DNA from 2 places in the Lentilactobacillus sp. TOM.63 genome. Region 1 is predicted to be linked to the other one. Evidence: a T-box and tRNA genes for the amino acid it is inferred to sense, from the RefSeq annotation. Region 1 holds a T-box; the other holds one or more tRNA genes.
The links. The T-box of region 1 lies ahead of QUF07_RS08090 (valine--tRNA ligase). A T-box ahead of a tRNA ligase gene usually reads a tRNA of that ligase, here a tRNA-Val.

Region 1 (6,969 bases):
TTTATGAGAACAAACGAGATCTGAATAAGATTCCGCTGGATGATGAATTTGCCCTTGCTAAAAAGCTTAACTTAACGGGTGAATCGCAAAAAAAATATGATCAATTGTACAACAAATACCAACATTACAAGAATCAACTATTACCCAGCATTGATGAGGGGATTGCTGAGGTTAAAGATGATGGCAAAGGGATTAATTTTATCAAGACCAGAAATGACTGGCAAAACGCCAACCAAGCGATTGAAGACGCTAATTCCGAATTAAAAGAAATTCAGGCTGGCTTAGCCCAGTTATATGATCTTAACAAGCAGCATTATCTGGCACTTGAAGAGCTTGAGAAAAAATATAAGCGACTTCGCGAAGAACTGCTGAACAAAAATGAATCATTTGGGACCAGTATCGATCATTTGGAAAAGACACTTGCTGATATTGAAGGGACGTTTGATGAATTTACTCAACTGACTAAAAGTGGGGATCCCAACAGTGCTGAGGAAGTCTTATCTGATTTAAATGCTTCGACCTCAAAGCTAGAATCTTATATGGAACGGATTCCAAAGCTGAATTCCATGTTGACCAAAGAATTCAACGATCAACTGCAAGAAATTCAAACCGGTTATCACGAGTTAAAGACTAAACATTACAACTTTCCAAAGGATAACTTCCCACAGACAATCGAGCGGGTTCGTACGCAGATTAAAACGAGCCTCAAACAGTTGGAGAATCTTGACGTAGATGTTGTTGCTAAGTCAGTTGATGATATTGCCGATTCAATTGATCACTTATATGACGCGTTGGATCTTGAACTAAAAGCCCGGCCACACGTTGAGAAGAATACCAAAGTGATTGGCGAATACATTGCGCATGTCCGCAAGCAAAATAGCGACTTGGCACTCCGACTGGAAAGTTTGAATAAAAGTTACGTGTTGAATCACCAAGAAATTGAGAATAATCATCAGTATGACCAACAGATTGCCATAATTGAAAAGCAATATGCCAAGCAGACTCAGGCAATCAAGACCAGTCAAGCTGTTTTTTCAGTGATCTATCAAGAGCAACAAAAAATGATGAAAGATCTTGGCCAAATTGAAGCCTTACAGAAACAGTTATTTCAGTCAACAATTCAATTGCCAGGCAAAGAAAAGCAGGCCCGTAGCTCACTTGCCAAATTTGATCTGGAAATGCGCAACAAAAAGCGGCGGATTGACAATCATAATTTGCCAGGACTTTCTGACGACTACCAAGACGCCTTTGCGGCAGTTGTTCGGGAAATCAATCATTTAAATGATGCAATGAGCCAGCCACAAATTGACATGGATGATATTTCCAAGCAAGTGATCATTATTCAGTCAGACATGGATACGTTGGACGATAAGACAAATAAGCTGATTGATGATGCAACATTGGCTGAACAGACCATTCAGTATGCTAATCGGTTTGTCAGCTCTAGTCCAGAAATCGCCTCTGCCAGCAAGCAGGCCCAACTCTATTTTGATCAGAAGTATGACTATCAAAAGAGTTTGGATACGATTTCAAAAGCGCTTGAAAAACAGTCATCTGGGATGTTTACGAAGATTCGGGACGACTATTTTGCGGCTAAAAAGCGGGTTGGATCGACAAAGAAAAAGGACGATCATTAACATCGATGATTTGGATATGAGGACCCCTGGTAAAAGGTTGATTTGCCAGGAGGTCTTTTTTTGTTTCCAATATCATGATGATTACTGATAATTGCTAAAAGTTAGGGCACACCTGGCTTGTTCTGAGCCCACTTTGGGTGTATCATCATGAGAGTTATATTTGTTGGAGTCGAACCAATAAATTAGAGAAGAAGGTTTCAAATGATTTATTTTGACAATAGTGCAACAACCCAAGCACTGCCAGAAGTACTTGACACATACAATAAGGTGAGTGAGAAAGTTTGGGGGAATCCCTCCAGCCTTCACAATTTTGGTGAACAGGCATTTAATCTGCTTGAACAATCCCGGAAGCAAATCGCTGATTTATTGCATGTCCATTCAGATGAAATCTATTTCACGAGTGGTGGCACTGAAGGCGACAATTGGGTGATTAAAGGAACGGCAATTGCTAAGCGGGAATTCGGAAAACATATCATTACCACTTCTGTTGAACATGCAGCTGTTCATAATTCAATGGAACAGCTGAAGCAATTGGGTTATGAGATTACGTATTTGCCAGTTGATAAAAATGGCCGCGTTTCAATTGACGACTTGAAGCAGGCAATTCGTCCCGACACAATTTTGGTCTCTATTATGGCTATTAATAATGAAATTGGCACGATTGAGCCCATCCAAGCCGCTGGTGAATTATTGAAAAATTATCCAAAGATTCATTTTCACATTGATGCTGTCCAAGGCTTGGCTAAAGGGATTCAAGAGATGATCTTTAACGATCGCGTGGATTTTGTTGCCTTTTCCGGGCACAAATTTCACGCACCACGGGGAACGGGCTTCATTTACGGTCGCCGAGGTCGACGGATCGCCCCACTTATGAATGGTGGTGGTCAGGAAAAGAATCAGCGTTCAGGAACTGAGAATTTACCCGGAATCGCTGCCATGGCTAAGGCAGTTCGGCTTGTATTGGAAAAGGAGCCGGCTGCCATTAAGATAGAACGGCAAATCAAGCAACTTATCATCGATCACATTAGTCAATTTGATAAAGTCGTCATTTTTTCAAAGAATGATGCGACCTTTGCTCCCCACATTTTGTGTTTTGCAATCAAGGGTGTCCGCGGTGAAACAATCGTGCATGCGTTTGAGAAGTACAATATTTTTATCTCAACCACGAGTGCTTGTTCGTCGAAGAGTCATGATGAATCCGGTACTTTAAATGCCATGAATGTTCCAGAAAATATTGCCACTAGTGCTGTCAGAATTTCACTAGGTGACCAGAACACTCTCGAAGAAGCCAAACAATTCATTAAAGTATTTGATCAGTTGTATGAAGAATTTGACAAATTAAGTTAGGAGCAGCTATGCACTATACAGAAATTATGGTTCGTTACGGAGAACTTTCAACCAAGGGTAAGAATCGAAAAGACTTTATCAAACAGCTTGGTAGAAACGTTCGGGCCGTTTTGCATCCATTCTCAACATTGGAAGTCAAAGCACAACGAGATCGACTGCACGTTGCGTTACATGATGAAAATGACAAGCAAGTGATTGCCGCCCTTCAAGGGGTGTTTGGAATTGAAAACTTTTATCCTTCTATCCAGATCGATAAGGACATGGATGTGATTAAAAAGACAGTCCTCCAAATGGCCCAAGAACAGTACACACCCGGGGCAACATTCAAAATTAATACCCGCAGACAAGATAAGAGCTTTGAATATGATACCAATCAGATTAACAATATTTTAGGTGATCATGTACTGTCAAATATTGATGGGATTTCTGTTGACGTCAAGCATCCAGACATTTCAATTCGCGTCGAGATTCGGATGAATGGTGCCTTCATTTCCTCAGAAATTATTCATGGTGCCGGTGGGTTACCAGTTGGTACCGGGGGCCGGGCAACAATGATGCTTTCAGGCGGAATCGACTCCCCAGTTGCTACTTATTTGGCAATGAAGCGCGGTGTTAAAATTGATATGATTCATTTTTACAGTCCGCCATATACCAGTGAGCAGGCCCTTAATAAGGCCAAGCAATTGACCTCGGTTTTGGCCAAGTATTCGGGTAATATTCAATTTATTCAAGTGCCATTTACAGAAGTGCAAGAAACAATTAAGGAGAAGGTTCCAGAGGGCTACTTAATGACAATCCAACGGCGGATGATGCTGCGGATTGCTGCTAAAATTACTCAGAATCGCCATTGTAGCGGTGTATTCACTGGTGAAGCTTTGGGTCAGGTGGCTTCACAAACACTGGAGAGTATGCAGGCAATTAATGACGTAACGACACTGCCAGTTTTGCGGCCGCTGGTTTCGATGGACAAGGAAGATATTATTAAGATCTCAAAGAATATTAATACCTTTGATTTATCCATTCTACCTTTCGAAGACTGTTGTACGATCTTTACACCACCAGCTCCCAAAACGCGTCCTAGCTTAGAAAAATCTCGGAAGTTCGAAGGCTATATTGATGTTGACGGTCTGATGAAACGGGCAATCGATGGCATTCAAATTACCGATATCAAGGCTGGGCAAGAGTTCATGAACCAAGATCAAGATGTCTTTGCTGAACTGCTATAATTATTTTAGATACTTGCGCATTAGCGATGATTGGGCTACATTAGTCAGTAAGATTAGTTAACCATCAAAGGAGTGTTCTTGATGCAAGTCACGATAAATGGTAAAGAAGAAGATATGTATGGCAACCCACCGGAAGTTGGTGAACAGTTGCCGAAGTTTAAGCTGGAAGATGCCAATGGTAATAAAGTGAAAACAGCCGACATTATTGGCCGGATCACATTGCTATCAACTGTGCCAGATATTGACACACCAGTTTGTTCAGTTGAGACCCGTAAATTCAATCAAGAGGCTGACAAATATCCTGATGTTAACTTTTTGACTGTTTCAAATAACACAGTGGCTCAACAAAAAGATTGGTGTGCTGCTCAAGGTGTCGAGAATTTACAAATGTTGTCTGATGAAAATCTTTCATTAGGTTACGCAATGAAGTTGTACTTACCTAACTTTGGCGCACTGGCTCGAACCATTTTCATCACGGATGCAACTGGTAAGATTGTTTACCGACAAATCGTACCAGAAATTGGCGATGAACCAGATTATCAAGATGCACTGGACGCTTTAGGAAAAATTGCCAAGCGTGTTGACGATTAGTCAATAGTTCGGTAAGATTAGAGTTAAATTAAAGCATTGAGCAAGAGAGTAGCTCACAATTCAGTTTCAGAAAGAAAATCGTTGATGAGAGATTTTTACTGATTGTTCTGTGAAAGTAACTTGCAAGCTACCCGTTCGAATTTTGAGGGCGGGTCGGTTAATCGACCGTTAACATGATCATTAAGTGGGGCATAATTGCCCAATTTAGGTGGTACCGCGAACGCTTCGTCCTAATTGTAGGATGAAGTGTTTTTTTGTTACATAAGATATCAAGAGACCAAGAAAGGGGTAACAACATGGCAGAAACAAACGACAAGCGATCAACCGAACAAACAGAAATGTCAACTAAATATGATCCAACCGCCATTGAAAAGGGCAGATATAACGAATGGTTGGACGAAGGGGTATTCAAACCAAGTGGGGATAAGAAAGCGAAACCATTTTCAATTGTTTTACCACCACCAAATGTTACTGGAAAGTTGCATCTTGGCCATGCCTGGGACACAACTTTGCAGGATATGATTATTCGGCGGAAGCGAATGCAGGGTTATGACACCCTCTGGTTACCAGGAATGGATCATGCCGGTATTGCCACCCAAGCCAAAGTTGAAGCAAAATTACGTGAACAAGGAATTTCCCGTTATGACTTAGGTCGAGAAAAGTTTATTGAAAAGGTTTGGGAATGGAAGGATGACTTTGCTGCGACTATCAAGGAACAGTGGGCTAAGTTAGGCCTCTCCTTGGATTATAGTCGTGAACGCTTTACTTTGGATAAGGGATTATCCAAAGCCGTTCGCCGTGTATTTGTGGACCTTTACAACAAAGGGTTAATTTACCGTGGCGAGTATATCATTAACTGGGATCCTCAAGCCCGGACTGCATTGTCTGATATTGAGGTTATTCATAAAGACGATAAAGGTGCCTTCTATCACGTTAAATATCCATTTACTGATGGCACAAAATTTAATGGTAAAGATTATATCGAGATTGCAACCACCCGTCCCGAAACGATGATGGGTGATACTGCCGTTGCGGTTAACCCGAGCGATGAACGTTATAAGGACTTGGTTGGTAAAAAGGTGCTCGTCCCACTGATTAACCGGGAAGTGCCAATTATTGCCGATCAATACGTTGACCCTGATTTCGGAACTGGGATGGTTAAGATTACGCCAGCCCATGATCCAAATGACTTCAAAGTGGGTAATCGGCACGACTTACCCCGGATCAACACGATGAATGAAGATGCAACCCTGAACGAAAATGCTGGTAAGTACGAAGGCATGGATCGTTTTACCGCTCGAAAGGCGATGGTGAAAGACCTTCAGGATCAGGATCTAATGATTGCCATCGATCCGATTGTCCATTCCGTTGGTCATTCTGAGCGAACTGGGGTTCAGGTTGAGGCCCGTTTATCGACTCAGTGGTTTGTGAAGATGAAGCCATTGGCAGAACAAGCGCTGAAAAACCAAAATACAGACGACAAGGTTAACTTCTTCCCAGACCGGTTTGAAGGGACGTTTGAAACTTGGATGGAAAACGTTCATGACTGGGTTATTTCCCGTCAACTGTGGTGGGGGCATCGGATTCCTGCCTGGTATAACAAAAAAACTGGGGAAACCTATGTTGGTATGGAAGCTCCAAAAGATTCTGAGAATTGGCAACAAGATCCAGATGTTTTGGATACCTGGTTCTCATCAGCATTGTGGCCATTTTCAACCATGGGTTGGCCTGAAGATACTGAAGACTTTAAACGTTATTTCCCGACCGATACGTTGGTCACCGGTTATGACATCATTTTCTTCTGGGTTTCTCGGATGATTTTCCAAAGCTTAGAATTCACGAAACGTCGACCCTTTAAAGATGTCCTCCTTCACGGATTGATTCGCGATTCCCAAGGCCGGAAGATGTCCAAATCGCTTGGAAACGGCATTGATCCAATGGATGTCATTGATAAGTATGGTGCTGATGCTCTCAGGTGGTTCTTATCAAATGGTGGCACGCCCGGACAAGACCTCAAGTTCACTTACGATAAGATGGATTCCGCTTGGAACTTCATCAACAAGATCTGGAATGCAAGCCGCTATGTTATCATGAATTTGGATGGCATTGATCAACCAACGCTTCCTGACAAATCTGAATGGCAATTATCTGATCGTTGGATTTTAAGC
Region 2 (6,969 bases), on a different contig from region 1:
TGCTTCAGCGATTGTCCTCGTGGCGATGTACTTAGGGGTGGATGTCATCTTTCACGGAACTAGCCCACTTATTCATGCGTCTTTTCGTTTTGTATTTGCACTTATCGTTGCAGGTATCGTGTATTACATAATTGGAGCGGACAAGCTCCGCAATTCACACGTTAAATACAGAAAGTCTACCAAAGTCTGGTGCTTTTTATTAGTACTAGCAGCTTTGTTGGTATTCCGAAATGTAACTGGTCAAATTATCCAAGTGCTTGGTTCGAAAACGTTAATTGGTGATACATTCATGGCACTATCTGCTGGCATTTGCGAGGAGTTTTTGTTCCGGGGGTTGCTCTTATCTTCATGCCTATGCGTTTTTAATCGCCATCGTTTGAGGTACACATTGGCCGCCTGCTCTTCGTCAGCCCTTTTTGGGTTGTTTCATTTTGTAAATGCGCTGCATCAGCCCCTTAACACGACCGTCCAACAGGTCATTTATGCCTTTGTCCTTGGCTTGCTGCTCGCTTCAATTCGAATCGCAACAAATACCATGGGTTGGAATGTTCTTCTGCATTCATTGTTCGACTGGAGTGCCGGGCTTTCGGTTAACCCGTCATTAAGTGGGATCACTCCATGGACGCCATTTATCATTATTTGGGGACTCGTATTTTTGGTGGCGTTATTCTTTTTAATTTCATTTGACCACAACACCAACGATAGTCACTTATCTAAAACCTATTCACTTGGTAACTAATTCTAAATTATATTGATCATTGCAAAAAGGAAGTTGTTTGGCCATCATTGGGGGCTTGGCCAAGCAACTTCCTTTGTCATCTTATGAACCATTTCTTTGCGAGGAGTTTATTTCAAGACACAAAAAAATCGGGAAAACAAGATTTGAACTTGCGACCCCTACGTCCCGAACGTAGTGCTCTACCAAGCTGAGCTACTTCCCGATGATTAAGCAATATTCAGTTAACATAATCAATATATCACAAAATATATCGATAAAAAAGTCGGGAAGACAGGATTCGAACCTGCGACCCCCTGGTCCCAAACCAGGTGCTCTACCAAGCTGAGCTACTTCCCGAAAATGATGGCAATAAAAAATGCACCCAGTAGGAGTCGAACCTACAACCTTCTGATTCGTAGTCAGACACTCTATCCAGTTGCGCTATGGGTGCAAAATAATTATTCAATTAAGCTTGTGACACAACAACCAATGAAATTTGATTGAAGCGGAAGACGGGATTCGAACCCGCGACCCCCACCATGGCAAGGTGATGTTCTACCACTGAACTACTTCCGCAAAATGCCGACTAGACGATTCGAACGCCCGACCTCTTCATTACTAGTGAAGCGCTCTAACCAACTGAGCTAAGTCGGCAAAACAATAATATGCAGGCATCTAGTACCTATGCGGGCGAAGGGATTCGAACCCCCACGTCATAAGACACTAGAACCTAAATCTAGCGCGTCTGCCAGTTCCGCCACGCCCGCATTGTAAAAAACCGGCAATGAGCCGTGGCAGTCTCGAACTGCCGACCCTCTGATTAAAAGTCAGATGCTCTACCAACTGAGCTAACGGCTCATATGGAGGATACAGGGATCGAACCTGTGACCTCCTGCTTGTAAGGCAGATGCTCTCCCAGCTGAGCTAATCCTCCATGAAACTATTGTTACATGTTGGTAGTAACACCATCAACACAACTATTAGATTTTACCATTACCACTCAACTCAAGTCAAGAAGTAATTTAAAATTCTTTGCTGGCTTAACAGTTGCTTCGTCAGGTTATTTTCCGACAAAAAATATTATATCCTATCCGGGAAAACATTGCTAGTCCAATTTGCAGTTTTTTTGAATTAATTCAGTCAATATCGTTTTTTGCATGGTTTAATGCTTTTAAACGCCCATTTTGACCGATGGATATGTGTGTTCTACAAGGCTGCCGTCCACAAGCTTGAACGCTTATAGTAAAATTCGGTTAAAATTCAGACCGAAGCACCCCACTGATCACCCCAAATTCAAAAAAAAGACAAGGAACATTTCTGCTCCTTGCCTTCCAGTTCTCCTCCAAAATGGTGGGTCATCTTGGATTCAACATACTGGGGAATGGTAAACGGACCATACAAAGATGGGGGATCTAAGTAAGACCGGTAAACAATAAAAGACCGTTTTATGGGTTACATTTATTAAATACGTATTTTTTACTGCGGATTATTTAATTATTTTTGCTTTTCAATTTTTTCTTTGCCGTGCATGTACGGACGAAGCACCTCTGGAATCGTGACAGAACCGTCTTCGTTTTGATAGTTTTCTAGGATTGCAGCCACAGTTCGACCTACAGCCAATCCTGAGCCGTTCAGCGTATGGACAAAGTGAAGCTTGCCATCTTCATCCCGGTATTGGATATGGGCTCTTCTAGCCTGAAAATCAGTCGTATTTGAACAGCTGGAAATTTCCCGGTACTTATCCTGCGCTGGGAACCAAACTTCCAAGTCGTGGGTCATTGCAGCCGTGAAGCTCATGTCACTGGTGGTCAACGTAATAACGTGATAAGCAAGGCCTAACTTTTTCAAGTTATCTTCAGCTTGATGCGTAATTTGTTCCAACGCATCCCACGAATCTTCCGGTTTGGTGAATTTAACCATCTCAACCTTGTTAAATTGGTGAAGTCGAATCAATCCTTTTGTGTCTCGACCGGCACTTCCGGCTTCGGAACGGAAAGCTGGGCTGAGCGCTGTGAATGAAACTGGTAGTTTTTCTTCTGGGATTACTTCATCTCGATAATAGTTAACCAATGGGACCTCAGCGGTTGGAATCATCGTCAAATCTGTGCCTGTCAACTCGTAGCCGGCCTTAGTTTCCAGGAACTTAGGGAATTGCCCAGTTCCATACATTGAAGCTTCATTAACCATATATGGCGGAATGACTTCTTGATAACCAGCGGCCGTGTTTTGATCAAGATAGAAATTATAAACTGCTCGTTCAAGCAGGGCACCGTCACCGATATAATAAACAAACCGGCTGCCGGAAACTTTTGCTGCCCGTTCAAAATCGAGAATCCCAAGATCTTCACCGATATCCCAGTGATGTTTAGGCTTAAACCCAAATGATGGAATCGTACCAACTTTCCGGAGTTCAACAGAGCCTTCTTCAGTCAATGAAACCGGCACGTCATCGGCAGGAATGTTTGGTAAATGGGCAGCAAGATCGTGCTCATCTTCTTCAATTTTCTTCAATTGATCATCGAGTGCTTTAATCTTTTGGCCGGTTTGCTTCATCTGATTAATTGCATCGCTGGCATCTTCCTTGTTGCGCTTTGCGTGGGAAATTTTCTCTGAAACTTCATTCCGGGTTGCCTTCAAAGATTCTGATTCAACAATTAAATCTCGACGCTTGGCATCGTAACCTAGTAATTCATCAATGGTTTCAGGCTTAATGCCCCGAGTTGCTAACTTCTTCTTGGTAAAATCTGGATCTTTTCTAATTTGCTTGATGTCTAACATATTATCCTCCTTAGAATGTTGGTGTTTTTTGGAAATTTTTTCGCAGCTATTGCTGAAACGTACTTGTAAAGGCTGACCCCTGCCAGTTAAGGCAATTAGCCCAATATTGAAGACCACAATATTCGGCTAATCGCCTTAACTTCTGGGGTCAAAACGCCTTTTCAACCACTCTACAAAAAAAGAAGCCTTCATCACTGGGACGAAGGATCCTTTTCGCGGTACCACCCAAGTTCTTAACCAGTTACTCGTGGTTAAGCTCTCTAGTATGGTAACGGCATACACCGTGCGACATTGCTCGCCCGCTTTTTTGTGCTGGAATATTCGACGACAATTTTCACCGACCATTGTCTCTCTGAAGTCTACTTAATAGGCACAAAACGTTTTATCTGTACTTGATTATAGCGAATCATTGATTAAATCACAAGGTGCTAAATCGCTAATTGCGCCATCTTTTGGTCGATTAAATCGATGACCTTGTGTTTATCCGCATCGTTCTCAACAAAATCATACTTGTCGCCATCGATTTGAATTTTTGGGGACTTGTCATAATTGGCAAACCACTTCTGATAACGCTCATTCAAATCTTTATAGTATTGATACAGGCTTGGATCATTATCAATCTGTTCAAACGAACGGCCACGCTTTTGAATCCGTTTCAACATCGTCTCAAACGAAATATTGATATGAATCAGCAGATTGGGGTTCTTACTATGAGGTGTCTCTGGGAGTTCCTGCATCATGTTCTTCAGCAAGGAATCGTAGATATCCACTTCAGTTTCAGTCGCCCGACCGAGATCGGCATTCAAATGAAAGAGTAATGAGTCCTCAAAAATCGAGCGATCCAAAACACTCTCATCATTTTGCCAAGCTTTCTTGATGTCATCCATCCGGCGATTCAAGAAGTCAATTTGGAGTAAGAACGCGTATTTTTTGGGATCCTTATAGAAAAGTGGCAAGATCCGGTTATGTTCAACAGATTCATAATATGCGGGCGTTCCCAAATGTTTCGACAGCATCTGGGTCAGTGAAGTCTTCCCCGCACCAATTGTTCCAGCTAGTACAAGCATGTTTAGTCCCCTTACATTCAGTGAAATTCTTTAAGTCACTCAACATATTGTACTAGTTCAGGAGGATGGGTTCAACATATTGTGTAAATTATTTAATCTTGGAAGTATCCACGACTTCGATATTATCCATTCCACCGTATGCGTCAAACCATGGAGTTGCATTTTGACCCAAGATTTCGGTCAATTCCTTCACGTTTTTGGTACCCTTGTCCTTCAGCCAATCAACCAAGCCTTTTTCGCCATCCTTAATCCAGATATCAACACTTTCCAGCCAAGTTGCCCGGCCACTCAAGACACCGTTAAATTTGGCACCGGCATCGCCAGCCAGCTTCAACTCACGCTGAAAGATTGGTGTCGGCACACCAGCACTCAAGAAAATGTAAGGCCGCGTTGCTTCGGCACTCAACTCTTTCAAGTAGCCCTTGGCCTGATCCTCAGTGTAGGCATACTCATCACCATCGGTCCAGCCTTGAACATAAGTTGGGTTAAATGGTACTTCCATTTTCAAAACATCAATGTGATATTTATCCTGCGTGAATTCCTTCATTGACTTCAAAACTAATTCAGGCTTGATTTTTGCAAAATCCAAGGACTTGCTATCCAGCTTATCATCGTATGTGACAATTTCGAAGAAGGTTGGTACTTCGGCGGCAAGGCCTTCAGTCCCATAGCGTTCTGCGAAGGCTTTTTTCACATCGTTGATTTCATCTGGGTCATTGGGGTTGTAGTAAACCAACACCTTTAAAGCATTGGCACCGCGTTCAATCATAATTTGTGCAGATTGTTCTGGAATCAAGCTTGGTAAGCGGCCAGGTGTGTCAGCATCGTAGCCGGTCTTTTCGTAAGACATAATTAAACCGGTGTCGGGACTCTTAGCTTCAATCCCTTTAAAGCCCATCTGTTCGTCTAATAAGACCGCGGAGCTTAAGGCGCTCAACTCACCGGAAACGATTCTCTTGAAATCGTAGACCATGTCCATTGTGAAAGCTTTTCCGTATTTCTCGGAAGCTTTTTTCATACCTTTAACAAGTGATCCGCGTTGATCTAGCGCCATTGCGTTGATAATTCCTTTATCATCGGAAACTTCCATCATTCTGCGGAATTTTCCTTTGGACATAAACTTTTTTGTCATATTTGCCACCTCATTTATTAAATATACCAATTAAGTCGATTCTACCAAACATGCAGGGGATATGGCAAGTTATAATGACTAATAAATAAAAAAAGACCCACCCAAATGGATAGACCAATTTTAAAATTGAACTTTATTTTTCGTTTAATTTCGACAAATCTTCATCCTTATGAGCTGGGGAAACGTCGACTTTTTCAAGCGGAATGATTTTCGTGTGATGCTTCAGCTTATAGACGATATAAAGGATCAGAACCAATGGCACACTCATGTAAGTGACCAAGATTTGTTTCCAATCAAAGCTGGCAAATGCACTTGGATTTTGGCCAACTATAACCAAAATACATAAAATTAAGCACAGTACCGGTCCAAATGGAAATAGCTTCGCGTGATATTTCAATTCACTCAAATTGTGCCCCTGCTTGATGAATGCCCGCCTAAAGCGATAGTGGGAAATGGCGATTCCAAACCAGGCAATAAAACCAGTTAAACCGGAAGCGGCGACCAACCACATGTAGAGCTTCGGGCCGGCAATACTTGAAATGAAGGTCAACAATGAAACGACGGTTGTCACAAGCAGTGAGTAATAAGGAATCCCGTTGGCTGCCGTTTCGCCAAGTTTCTTGGGAGCATAACCACTATTGGACAATGAATACAGCATCCGGGTTGAAGCATACATCCCTGAATTGGCTGATGAAATGACTGACGTCAAAATAACAGCGTTCATAATACTTGCGGCGGCTGCAAGTCCTGCCCGCTGAAAGACCAGCGTAAAGGGACTAATGGCAATGTCAGTTGCACTGGAACCTAGCAGGGAGTGACTGGTATAAGGAATAATTGCAGCGATCACAAAAATTGTCAAAATATAGAATAAAATGATTCGCCAGAATACCTCGTTAATGGCCTTTGGCACACTGTGCTGAGGATCCTTGGATTCACCAGCAGTAATCCCAACTAATTCAGTCCCCTGAAATGAGAAGCCGGCAACCACGAAAACGGTCAAAATCGCCGGGAACCCACCTACAAACGGCGCCTGCTTAATTGAAAAGTTACGCATTCCAACAAAATGACCACCCATGATACCAAAAATGGTTAACGCCCCAACAATCAGAAAGACGATGATGGTGACAACTTTGATCAGTGACATCCAGAACTCAGTTTCTCCAAACGTGCTGACTGACATCGCGTTGATTAAGAAGATCAGGAGCAACGCAATCGCGCTCCAAATCCAAGCTGGCACATTTGGCAACCAGAACTTCATCACCAGAGCGGCCGTA

Region 2: it encodes a tRNA-Val, which carries the amino acid that the T-box ahead of QUF07_RS08090 (valine--tRNA ligase) is inferred to sense. The anticodon was not compared.

The regions. Positions count from the first base shown of each region.
Region 1 covers NZ_JAUCAP010000035.1:9,089-16,057, reverse strand. Annotated here, with positions in the region: gene ezrA (septation ring formation regulator EzrA) at 1-1,637, shown strand, start outside; gene QUF07_RS08105 (cysteine desulfurase family protein) at 1,839-2,984, shown strand; gene thiI (tRNA uracil 4-sulfurtransferase ThiI) at 2,993-4,210, shown strand; gene tpx (thiol peroxidase) at 4,292-4,801, shown strand; T-box leader at 4,829-5,037, shown strand; gene QUF07_RS08090 (valine--tRNA ligase) at 5,098-6,969, shown strand, end outside.
Region 2 covers NZ_JAUCAP010000049.1:552-7,520, reverse strand. Annotated here, with positions in the region: gene QUF07_RS09685 (CPBP family intramembrane glutamic endopeptidase) at 1-739, shown strand, start outside; tRNA gene QUF07_RS09680 (tRNA-Pro) at 868-941, opposite strand; tRNA gene QUF07_RS09675 (tRNA-Pro) at 1,002-1,075, opposite strand; tRNA gene QUF07_RS09670 (tRNA-Arg) at 1,096-1,169, opposite strand; tRNA gene QUF07_RS09665 (tRNA-Gly) at 1,223-1,294, opposite strand; tRNA gene QUF07_RS09660 (tRNA-Thr) at 1,299-1,372, opposite strand; tRNA gene QUF07_RS09655 (tRNA-Leu) at 1,404-1,485, opposite strand; tRNA gene QUF07_RS09650 (tRNA-Lys) at 1,504-1,576, opposite strand; tRNA gene QUF07_RS09645 (tRNA-Val) at 1,580-1,652, opposite strand; gene serS (serine--tRNA ligase) at 2,213-3,496, opposite strand; gene QUF07_RS09635 (deoxynucleoside kinase) at 3,925-4,563, opposite strand; gene QUF07_RS09630 (tagatose 1,6-diphosphate aldolase) at 4,652-5,695, opposite strand; gene QUF07_RS09625 (amino acid permease) at 5,829-6,969, opposite strand, start outside.